Regions from separate parts of the Mesorhizobium sp. M7A.F.Ca.US.014.04.1.1 genome, predicted to be linked through region 2. Evidence: predicted binding sites of a transcription regulator. Region 2 holds the regulator's gene; the other holds the start of a gene.
The links. Region 2 encodes LexA, which represses DNA repair genes until DNA is damaged. Its sites were predicted from a motif close to TGTTCNNNNTGTGTTCNG; they were not measured.
Positions count from the first base shown of each region.

Region 1: a site for LexA is predicted at 1,143-1,160, ahead of EOA22_RS29390 (single-stranded DNA-binding protein). Genes of this name have one in related genera too.

Region 1 is NZ_RZRW01000655.1:96-2,877, reverse strand. Features, by position in the region: partial or broken gene EOA22_RS29405 (SRPBCC domain-containing protein) at 1-304, opposite strand, end outside; gene EOA22_RS29400 (metalloregulator ArsR/SmtB family transcription factor) at 301-615, opposite strand; gene EOA22_RS29395 (cupin domain-containing protein) at 660-1,079, opposite strand; gene EOA22_RS29390 (single-stranded DNA-binding protein) at 1,263-1,784, shown strand; gene EOA22_RS29385 (OsmC family protein) at 1,920-2,345, shown strand; partial or broken gene EOA22_RS29380 (MarC family protein) at 2,379-2,782, opposite strand, start outside.
Region 2 is NZ_RZRW01000281.1:28-6,676, forward strand. Features, by position in the region: partial or broken gene EOA22_RS18935 (competence protein) at 1-547, shown strand, start outside; gene lexA (transcriptional repressor LexA) at 541-1,281, opposite strand; gene kynU (kynureninase) at 1,692-2,939, opposite strand; gene kynA (tryptophan 2,3-dioxygenase) at 3,018-3,854, opposite strand; gene EOA22_RS18955 (AMP-binding protein) at 3,851-5,476, opposite strand; gene EOA22_RS18960 (alpha/beta hydrolase) at 5,790-6,620, shown strand.

The sequences.
Region 1 (2,782 bases), on a different contig from region 2:
CACTGTCGAGCGGATCCTGCCTGGCTGCGTCGCCCGGCTGCTCCCGCCAGGAATAGCGCAGCAACTTCTCGGGTTCGGCGTCGAGGATTTCGCATTCGATCGGCGCGCCCGTCCCGGCGAAGGCAAAACGGTTGCCGATCTCGGGTCTCATGTCGTTGGGCATCATCCAGGCGGCGAGCAATTCCGGTACGGTCAGGGCCCGCCAGACCTTTTCCGGCGGCTCGGCAAGGTCGTACTCGAACTCGAGCGCATCCGGAGAGACTTCGCGATGGCTTTCGTCGGCCATTGATCCCCTGTCGTTCATTGATCCATGTCCTTCAAAACCGCCTTCAGCCTTTCGATGCGTTCCGGCCAGAAAGTCCGGTAGCGTTCGATCCAGGAGAGCAAGGGAGCGAGCCCCTGCGGATCGGCGCGGTAATAGGCGTTGCGGCCGGCTCGCCGCTCGACCACCAGGCCTGCGCCACGCAGGACGGCCAAATGCTGCGACACCGCGGGCTGCGACACCGTCATACCGGTGCGCAATTCCGACACGCTCATCTCGCCTGCGGCTAGCCGCTCAAAGACGGCGCGGCGCGTCGGGTCGGCCAGTGCGCGAAAAATCTCTGCTTCGATCATGTCAAAAGCATAAGTGAATACTTATTGATTTGGCAAGCACTGTTTTACGAGATTGTCGGAAGCCAGCGTCTCACCATTCCGGCAGGCCCATCGAACGTCGCCTCGAAAATCGGCGACGCAAGGACGGCGTGGATGTGAAGCGTTCCAGTGCCGGCGTTCTTGAACCCGTGTTTCCTGTTCGCGGGGACAACGAGAGACTGGCCCGATGTCACGACTGTATGCTCATCGTCGATCCACATCTCAGCCCTACCGGCGATAACGGTCAGCACTTCCTCCACGGGATGCCAATGCGTTGGGGCGCCGACCGTGGGCTCGACCCATTGCTCGAATATGCAAAGTTGCGATGCACCATTGCTGGCCGACACATGCATGCGTGTTTCCACACCTGCTCGCCATTGCTCGCGCTGCTGGTCCTCATGTGCGACAGACTTCATTTGATCGCCCCCGGTCAGATCCGATTTCATGGAAATTTCCGGCCGGGACACTACATCTTGCTGACAAACATTGACAGAACGTCATCTGCACCATAGAACGAACAGGGAACAAAAACCTTGTGGGTAAAGGCAGCCACGGCAAGCGGCTGACGCCTGCAGCCTGTAAGGTGCTGCGACAAAAAAATTTGTTTCGGATGAGCGCGGAGAAATATCATGGCGGGTAGCGTCAACAAGGTCATTTTGGTCGGCAACCTCGGCGCGGATCCCGAAATCCGTCGCCTCAACTCGGGCGAGCCGGTCGTCAACATTCGCATTGCGACGTCGGAAAGCTGGCGTGACAAGAATTCCGGCGAGCGCAAGGAAAAGACCGAATGGCACAACGTCGTCATCTTCAATGAGGGCATCGCCAAGGTGGCGGAGCAGTATTTGAAGAAGGGCATGAAGGTCTATGTAGAGGGCCAGCTGCAGACGCGCAAATGGCAGGACCAGACCGGCGCCGACAAGTACACGACGGAAGTCGTGCTGCAGAAATTCCGCGGTGAGCTGCAGATGCTCGACGCGCGCGGGCAGGGTGAAGGCGGCCAAGTCGGCGGCTATGCCGGTGGCGGCAGCAGCCGTGGTTCCGATTTCGGCCAGTCCAGCCCGAGCGAAGGCTTCAATCGCAGTGGTGGCGGTGCCAAGAGCGGCGGCGGTGGCGGTTCGTCGCGCGAACTGGACGACGAAATCCCGTTCTGATCGCAACAGCAGATGTTGTTTTTGGCTTAAGTCAAACATTGCGCCCCGAGAGTCCATCATGGACTTTCGGGGTTTTGCATTGTCGAACTGAACGCCGACATGGCGATCAACGAAATATGGCGAAGGACGAGTTCGATGAAAGCACGCGTAAAATGGGTCGAGGAACGCACCTTCGTCGGCGAGTCCGGTAGCGGCCACAAACTGGTGCTGGGAACCGCGCCCGGACCGGAAGGCAGGACGCCGGGACCGAGCCCGATGGAGCTGGTGCTGATCGGCACCGGCGGCTGTTCGGCCTATGATGTCGTGCACATCCTCGAAAAGGGGCGCGACGCGGTCGAGGACTGCGTTGTCGAGCTCGAAGCCGACCGGGCGGAAACCGAACCCAGAGTGTTCACCCGCATTCATATGCATTTCGTCGTCAAGGGCAGGCAACTCTCCAGCGACAAGGTGAAACGCGCGATCGACCTTTCGATCGAAAAATATTGCTCGGCCTCCGCGATGCTTGCCAAGACCGCCACGATTACCCACGATTTCGAGGTCATCGACACGACGGCGAGATAGAGCCGGCTTTGAGATTCTCGCCGCGTCAGCCTGTCAGCCCGCTATCAGCGCCTTGATGCCGTCGGCGACGAATTGCACGGCCAGTGCTGCCAGGATGACGCCGAGCAGGCGGGTCAGGATCGAGCGGCCGGTCTGGCCGAGGATGCGGTCTATGCGTTCCGACAGCACGAACACCAGATAGGTGATGGCAAGGCAGACGAAGATGATGCCGACCAGCGCCGCCTGCGCCGCAAAGCCTTGAAAGGAACCTGAGAGCAGCACAGTTGCCGAAATGGCGCCGGGACCCGCGATCAGCGGGATTGCCAGCGGGAAGGCGGCGATGTTGTGGATCATGTCCTTGGTGATGGCGACGTCGCCGATCTTCTCCTTGCGGTCCTGCCGGCGCTCGAACACCATTTCGAAGGCGATGAAGAACAGCAGGAAACCGCCGGCGACGC
Region 2 (6,649 bases):
GTTGCCGATCGGTGGCGGTGAGCTTGCCGTCAGCCGGCAACGGCCGAACGAATTCACCGTCGACAACTGGAAACGCGCGCTGACATCGGAAACCATCGTCGTTCCGGAAGTGTTCGACAACAGCGATGGGCAATTCGACGTCGCGGATGCCGTTGAGCTACCGCCGGGATCGCCGTTCTATTGCTCCTCAGGCGTTTGCGTGGCCAGGCACATGTCCGGTGCGATCATTGCCTATGTCGAGGACCGCAAGGACACCTGGAAAGCCTGCGGCTTCGCCGAACTGATCGTCGTCAACGACGCCACCGCCTATGACGCCTGTCACAACCCGCTGGTTCTCGTCATCACCAAGCGGCAACTGGCTCGCAAAGGCAGTGCCGCGGTCTTCTTCGATCGCCAATCGGCGACCACGCCGGCGACGATCAGCTTCGCGGTGGACAGCCCATATCGGCCCTGGCACACGCAACGCAGATACTCTCGCGAGGCGAGGGGGCTGGCACCCTTCAAGAAACCCGAGAAGCCAGTGGTCAACCCACAGCCGTCTCAGTAGCGACGGATCAGGCCGACGAGCTTGCCTTGCACCTTGACCCTGTCCGGCCCGAAAATCCGTGTCTCATAGGCTGGATTGGCGGCTTCGAGGGCAATCGAGGCGCCCTTGCGGCGGAACCGCTTCAGCGTCGCTTCCTCTTCATCGACCAGCGCCACGATGATCTCGCCGGGGCTGGCCGTGTCGGCGTTACGGATGATAACGGTGTCGCCGTCGAAGATGCCGGCCTCGATCATCGAATCGCCCTTGACCTCCAGCGCATAGTGCGCGCCGCCCATGATCATGTCCGGCGGCACCGAAATCGAATGCGTCTGATGCTGGATGGCATCGATCGGCACGCCGGCGGCGATGCGACCCATGACCGGGATCGAAACGGCAGAGACCGCATCGTCGTCATTGCCGGGCGAAGGCATCCGCGAAGGCGCCGGCTTGATCTGCCGGCCAAGAGCACCACCCTGACCAAGACTGCCCTGGATGACGCTTGGCGAAAACTTCTTTGCCGCATTGAGGCCTGGCGCGATGGAGTCCGGCAGCCGCAGCACTTCCAGCGCGCGGGCCCGATTGGGCAGCCGGCGGATAAAGCCGCGCTCCTCAAGGGCCGTGATCAGCCGATGAATCCCGGATTTGGAGGCAAGGTCGAGCGCCTCCTTCATCTCGTCGAAGGATGGCGGAATGCCGCTCTCCTTCAGGCGTTCATGGATGAACATCAGCAGTTCATGTTGCTTGCGTGTCAGCATGGCGGCCCCCAGGTTCCCTGAAACCAGAATCGAAAAACAAACCCAGAACAAACACTATCTGTTCCAGTTGTGTTCTGCAACCGTTTAAAGTTTAATGAATTTGTTAAGGCTGCTGAAATTATTTGGCGCTTGCCAGCGGGTTACGATCGACGGGCGCCACCTTCGGCAATGCGCCTGCTCACATTGAAATTGTTATGGTTAATGACCTGTGGCTTATCCCCTACCAAAGCTTGGCATTATCTGTCGATCGACCTCGACAAGGGGCGATTGCAACCTTCGGGACGTTCGTTGGCCGTGAACGAAACGGAGCCAAAACGCCAACGTCAGTTGGGCATTTTGGCTGGAAATTCAGCTCTCCGTCATTTGCCAGGCAGTGAGGGCAGCGACGGCGGATCGCCGGGATCGGTGCGTCAGGTAACGGCTTCCTTGACGGCGAAACGCTGGTCCTTCCATGCTCCCGTGCGCAGAATGTCTTCCAGAACCTCAACCGCCAGCCACACATCCTTGTAGCTGACATAGAGCGGCGTGAAGCCGAAACGGATGGTCGACGGTGCGCGGAAGTCACCGATCACCCCGCGCTCGATCAGCGCCCGCATGATTTGATAGCCGTGGTCGTGAAGGAACGACACCTGGCTGCCGCGCCTGGTCGCGTCGCGGGTGGTCTCCAGCGTGAGACCGTAGGCGCCGCACTTGGCTTCGACGAGCTGGATGAACAGTTCTGTCTGCGCGACGCTCTTCTTTCGCAATGCCGCCATGTCGACGTCGCTCCAGATGGCAAGCGCGCCTTTGAGCGCCCGCATCGACAGGACCGGTTGCGTACCGCACAGAAAACGGCGGATGCCGGTGCCGGCAACATAACCCCGTTCGAAGGCAAAGGGCCGCGCATGGCCCCACCAGCCGCTGAGCGGCTGGCTGATATCGCCGTGGTGGCGCTGCGCGGCATAGATGAAGGCCGGCGCGCCCGGACCGCCGTTGAGGTACTTGTACGTGCAGCCGACAGCGAAATCGGCATTTGCCTGATCGAGCTCGACGGGCAGGGCGCCGGCGGTGTGGCAGAGATCCCAGACGATCAGCGCTCCGGCCGTATGAGCCCTGCGCGTCAGCGCCGCCATGTCGCGCAGTTCACCCGATTTGTAATTGACGTGGTTGACCAGCACCACCGCGACGTTTTCGTCGATCAGATCTTCGATGGTCGGCGCGTCGACGCCCGCGAGGCGCAGCAGGACGCCATCCCGGGTCGAGGCCACGCCTTCGGCGATGTACAGGTCGGTGGGAAAACTGTCACCTTCGGCGACGATGGCTGACCGGCCGGGCCGCATCTCCATCGCTGCGTGCAGCACCTTGTAGATGTTGGTCGATGTCGTGTCGCAGACAACGGTCTGGCCGGCCGCGGCTCCTATCAGGCGTCCGAGTTGGTCGCCGAGTTCGATCGGCATCTCGAACCATCCGGCCGTGTTCCAGGCTCGGATAAGATCTCGGGCCCATTCCTGCGTCGCCGCCTGCTGCAGCTCGCCGAAAACGGCATGAGATGCTGCCCCCAGTGAATTGCCGTCGAGATAGATCACCCCCTCCGGCAGAATGAAACGGTCGCGCATGGCCCGCAGCGGATCCGTGGCATCCATCGCTTCGACTGCGGCGAGATCAGGAATTCCACTCATGGTCAGTCCCCGGTTGTTCGCGAAGGGGTTTCCGCCACAGAGCGTCCCTTCGGTGAGCCTGTTCTCATTTCGATGATGTCAGAGCCGGGTGCGGACCGTCCACAGCTCCGGAAACAGCACGACCTCGAGCATTTTCTTCAGATACGAAGCGCCCGACGTGCCGCCGGTGCCGCGCTTCAGACCGATGATGCGCTCCACCGTGGTGACGTGGTTGAAGCGCCAGCGGCGGAAATAATCCTCGAAGTCGACCAGCTTCTCGGCCAGTTCGTAGAACATCCAGTAGCGCTGCGGATCGCGGTAGATAGTCTGCCAGGCGACCAGGACCTCTTCATTCTCGGTTCGCGTCTCACGCCAGTCCGTGCGCCTGGCATCGGCACCGATGTCGAATCCGTTGCGCGCCAAAAGCAGCAGCGCTTCGTCATAGAGCGACGGCTCGGCCAGAATGGCTTCCAGCTTTCCGCTGAGGTCAGGCCGATGCTTGTGAGGGCCGAGCATGGCCAGGTTGCGGTTGCCGGCCATGAACTCGATGGCGCGATACTGCCAGGACTGGAAACCCGAGGACTGGCCGAGCGCGTCGCGAAACTCGGTGTATTCGCTGGGCGTCATCGTCCGCAGCACATCCCAGGCATTGTTCAGCTGCTCGAAGATGCGCGCGACTCGCGACAGCATCTTGAAGCTCGGCTCAAGCCGGTCGGCGCGGATCGAGCGGATCGCGGCGCCAATCTCGTGCAAAGCGAGCTTCATCCACAGTTCCGAGGTCTGGTGCTGGATGATGAACAGCATCTCGTCATGCGCCGACGAGAGCGGTGTCTGCGCCTCCAGCACTTTCTCCAGGTGCAGATAGTCGCTGTACGACATGCGCTCGTTGAACGACATCTGTGCGCCTTCGGACGCCGGATCGTAGGGCTCGCTCAATTGACTTTCTCCGTGCGCAGCCGGAAGCGCTGGATCTTGCCGGTCTGGGTCTTGGGCAAAGCAGCAATGAATTTCACCGATCGCGGGTATTTGTAGGGCGCGATCGTCGCCTTGACATGGTCCTGCAGGCGCTTGGTCGTCAATGCGTCAGGCGCCACGCCCTGCACCAGCACGACATGCGCCTCGACGATCTGGCCGCGCTCGGCGTCCTCGGCGCCGATCACCGCGCATTCGGCGACGTCGGGATGTGACAGAAGTGCGGCCTCGACCTCGGGGCCGGCAATGTTGTAGCCGGCGCTGACGATCATATCGTCGGAGCGCGCGGCGAAATGGAAGAAGCCGTCCTCGTCCTGCGTGAAGGTGTCGCCGGTGATGTTCCAGCCGTCGCGCACGTAGTCCTTCTGCCTGATATCGGCCATGTAGCGGCAGCCGGTCGGGCCGCGCACCGCCAGCCTGCCGGTCGCGCCGCGCGGTACTTCGCGCATCTCGTCGTCGACGATGCGCGCCTCGTAGCCGCCGACCGGCTTGCCGGTCGACGCGGGCTTCATGTCGCCAAAGCGGTTGGAGATGAAGATGTGCAGCATTTCGGTGGCGCCGATGCCGTCGAGGATCGGCTTGCCGGTCTTTTGCGTCCACTCTTCGAAAACCGGAGCGGGCAAGGTTTCGCCGGCTGAAACGGCAACCCGCAGCGAAGACAAATCGGCACCTTCATCCATGGCCTTCAGCATGGCGCGGTAGGCAGTCGGCGCGGTGAAGGAGATCGTGGCTTTGTAGGTCTCGATGATGTGGATCATGTTGGGTGGCGTCGCCTGCTCCAGCAGCGTCGCCGCCGCACCGAAGCGCAGGGGAAAGATAGCGAGCCCGCCAAGGCCGAAAGTGAAAGCCAGCGGCGGCGAGCCGACGAAGATGTCGTCCGGCGTCACCTCCAGGATTTCGCGGGCATAGGCGTCGGCGATGATCAGGAGGTCGCGGTGGAAATGCATCGTCGCCTTCGGCACGCCTGTCGTGCCCGAGGTGAAGCCGAGCAGCGCGACATCGTCGCGGCCGGTGTTGACGGCGGTGAATGTCACCGGCTTGTCGAGAGCGGCACGATCGAGCTCGGCATCATGGTTGGCGGTGCCGTCGAAGCCTATGACCTGTTTGAGGAAGGTGCTGTCCTTGGCGCAGGCGGTCATCTCGTCCATCAGCCTGGTGTCGCAGAGCGCGACGGTGATTTCCGCCTTGTCGACGATCTTGGCCAGTTCGCCGGCGCGCAGCATAGGCATGGTGTTGACGACCACGGCGCCGACCTTGGTGGCAGCCAGCCAGCAGGCGACCATGGCGGGGTTGTTGGCCGAGCGGATCAGCACCCGGTTGCCGGGCTCGACGCCATAATTCTCGACCAGCGCGTGGGCGAGCCTGTTCGTCCAGTCGGACAGTTCCTTGTAGGTGCGGCGGCGGCCATTGCCGATCAGGGCTGTGCGGTCGCCGAGGCCCTTCTCGACCAGCCGGTCGGTCAGTTCGACACCGGCGTTGAGGCGTTCGGGATAGTCGAAGCCGTCGAGCAGTATATCGGGCCATTGCTCCGGCGGCGGCAGGTGATCGCGCGTGAACGTGTCGATATGCGCTGAAGGCCCAAGCATGTCGCCGCTCTCCCGTCTGCTGCCTGGCCAGTGCGCAATGCGCCTTGGCTGGATGTGGTGGATCCTAAGGTCCTGCTCTGAGGAGGCTTCGTGCTGCCCATCACGCCTGCTCGGAGATGCGCGCCGAAAGGGTGAACATCTGCAGGTGAGGGCAGCACAGCAGACCTCCCATTGTCGGCTGTTCGTGCGGGCAGGATCGCACCAGTCGAAATTTGTTTCAAGCCTAAAATGTTTTTGCCCTGGAGCATTGACGCATGGCGTGGCGCTGGCCATTGCTAGCGCAACAGCGATGCCGTTTTGGGGGAGGGCGCAGATGTTCGAACGTCACATCGTCGATTGGGATGATGCCTATGCCAACGGCGCGAACATTGCCGGCAGCGACCGTTGGCCAGCCGCCTGGTCCGAGCCAGCGGCAGCATTCCGCGATGCGCTCTCGGCAGAGAGCCGGGCACGGCTCGACATCGCCTACGGCGACAGGCCGCGCAATCGGCTCGATCTTTTCCTTCCCAAGGCCGCGCCCAAAGGACTGGTGGTGATTATCCATGGTGGTTACTGGCTGGAGACCGACAAGAGCTTGTGGTCGCATCTCGCCAATGGCGCGGTCGGCAGCGGCTTCGCCGTTGCGATGCCCTCCTACACGCTGTGCCCGGACATACGCATCGCAGGCATCGTCCGGGAGGTCGGGGCGGCGATTGGCAAGGCAGCGGCAATGGTTGACGGACCGCTGATGCTGACCGGACATTCGGCCGGCGGCCATCTCGCCACCCGGATGGTGACGACAACCACGCCTCTGGCGCCGGATGTGGCGCGGCGCATACGCCATGTCGTTTCGATTTCAGGTCTACACGATTTGCGTCCGCTCATGCGCACCGGCATGAACAAGGACCTGGCAATCGACGAAGAGGAGGCGCTGGCTGAAAGCCCAGCCCTGCTGCGCCCGATGGATGGCGCCCGCATCACCTGCTGGGCCGGCGGCGGTGAGCGCGCCGAGTTCCTGCGCCAGAATGCGTTGCTTGCCAACATCTGGACCGGCCTTGGCGCCACCACCAGCACCGTGGTCGAGCCCGACCGGCATCACTACGACATTGTCGACGGCCTTGCCGATCCGGCGCATCCGCTGACACAGAGCTTGATCTCGAGCTAGAGCCGAGATCACTTTCTCGTCTGTTATGA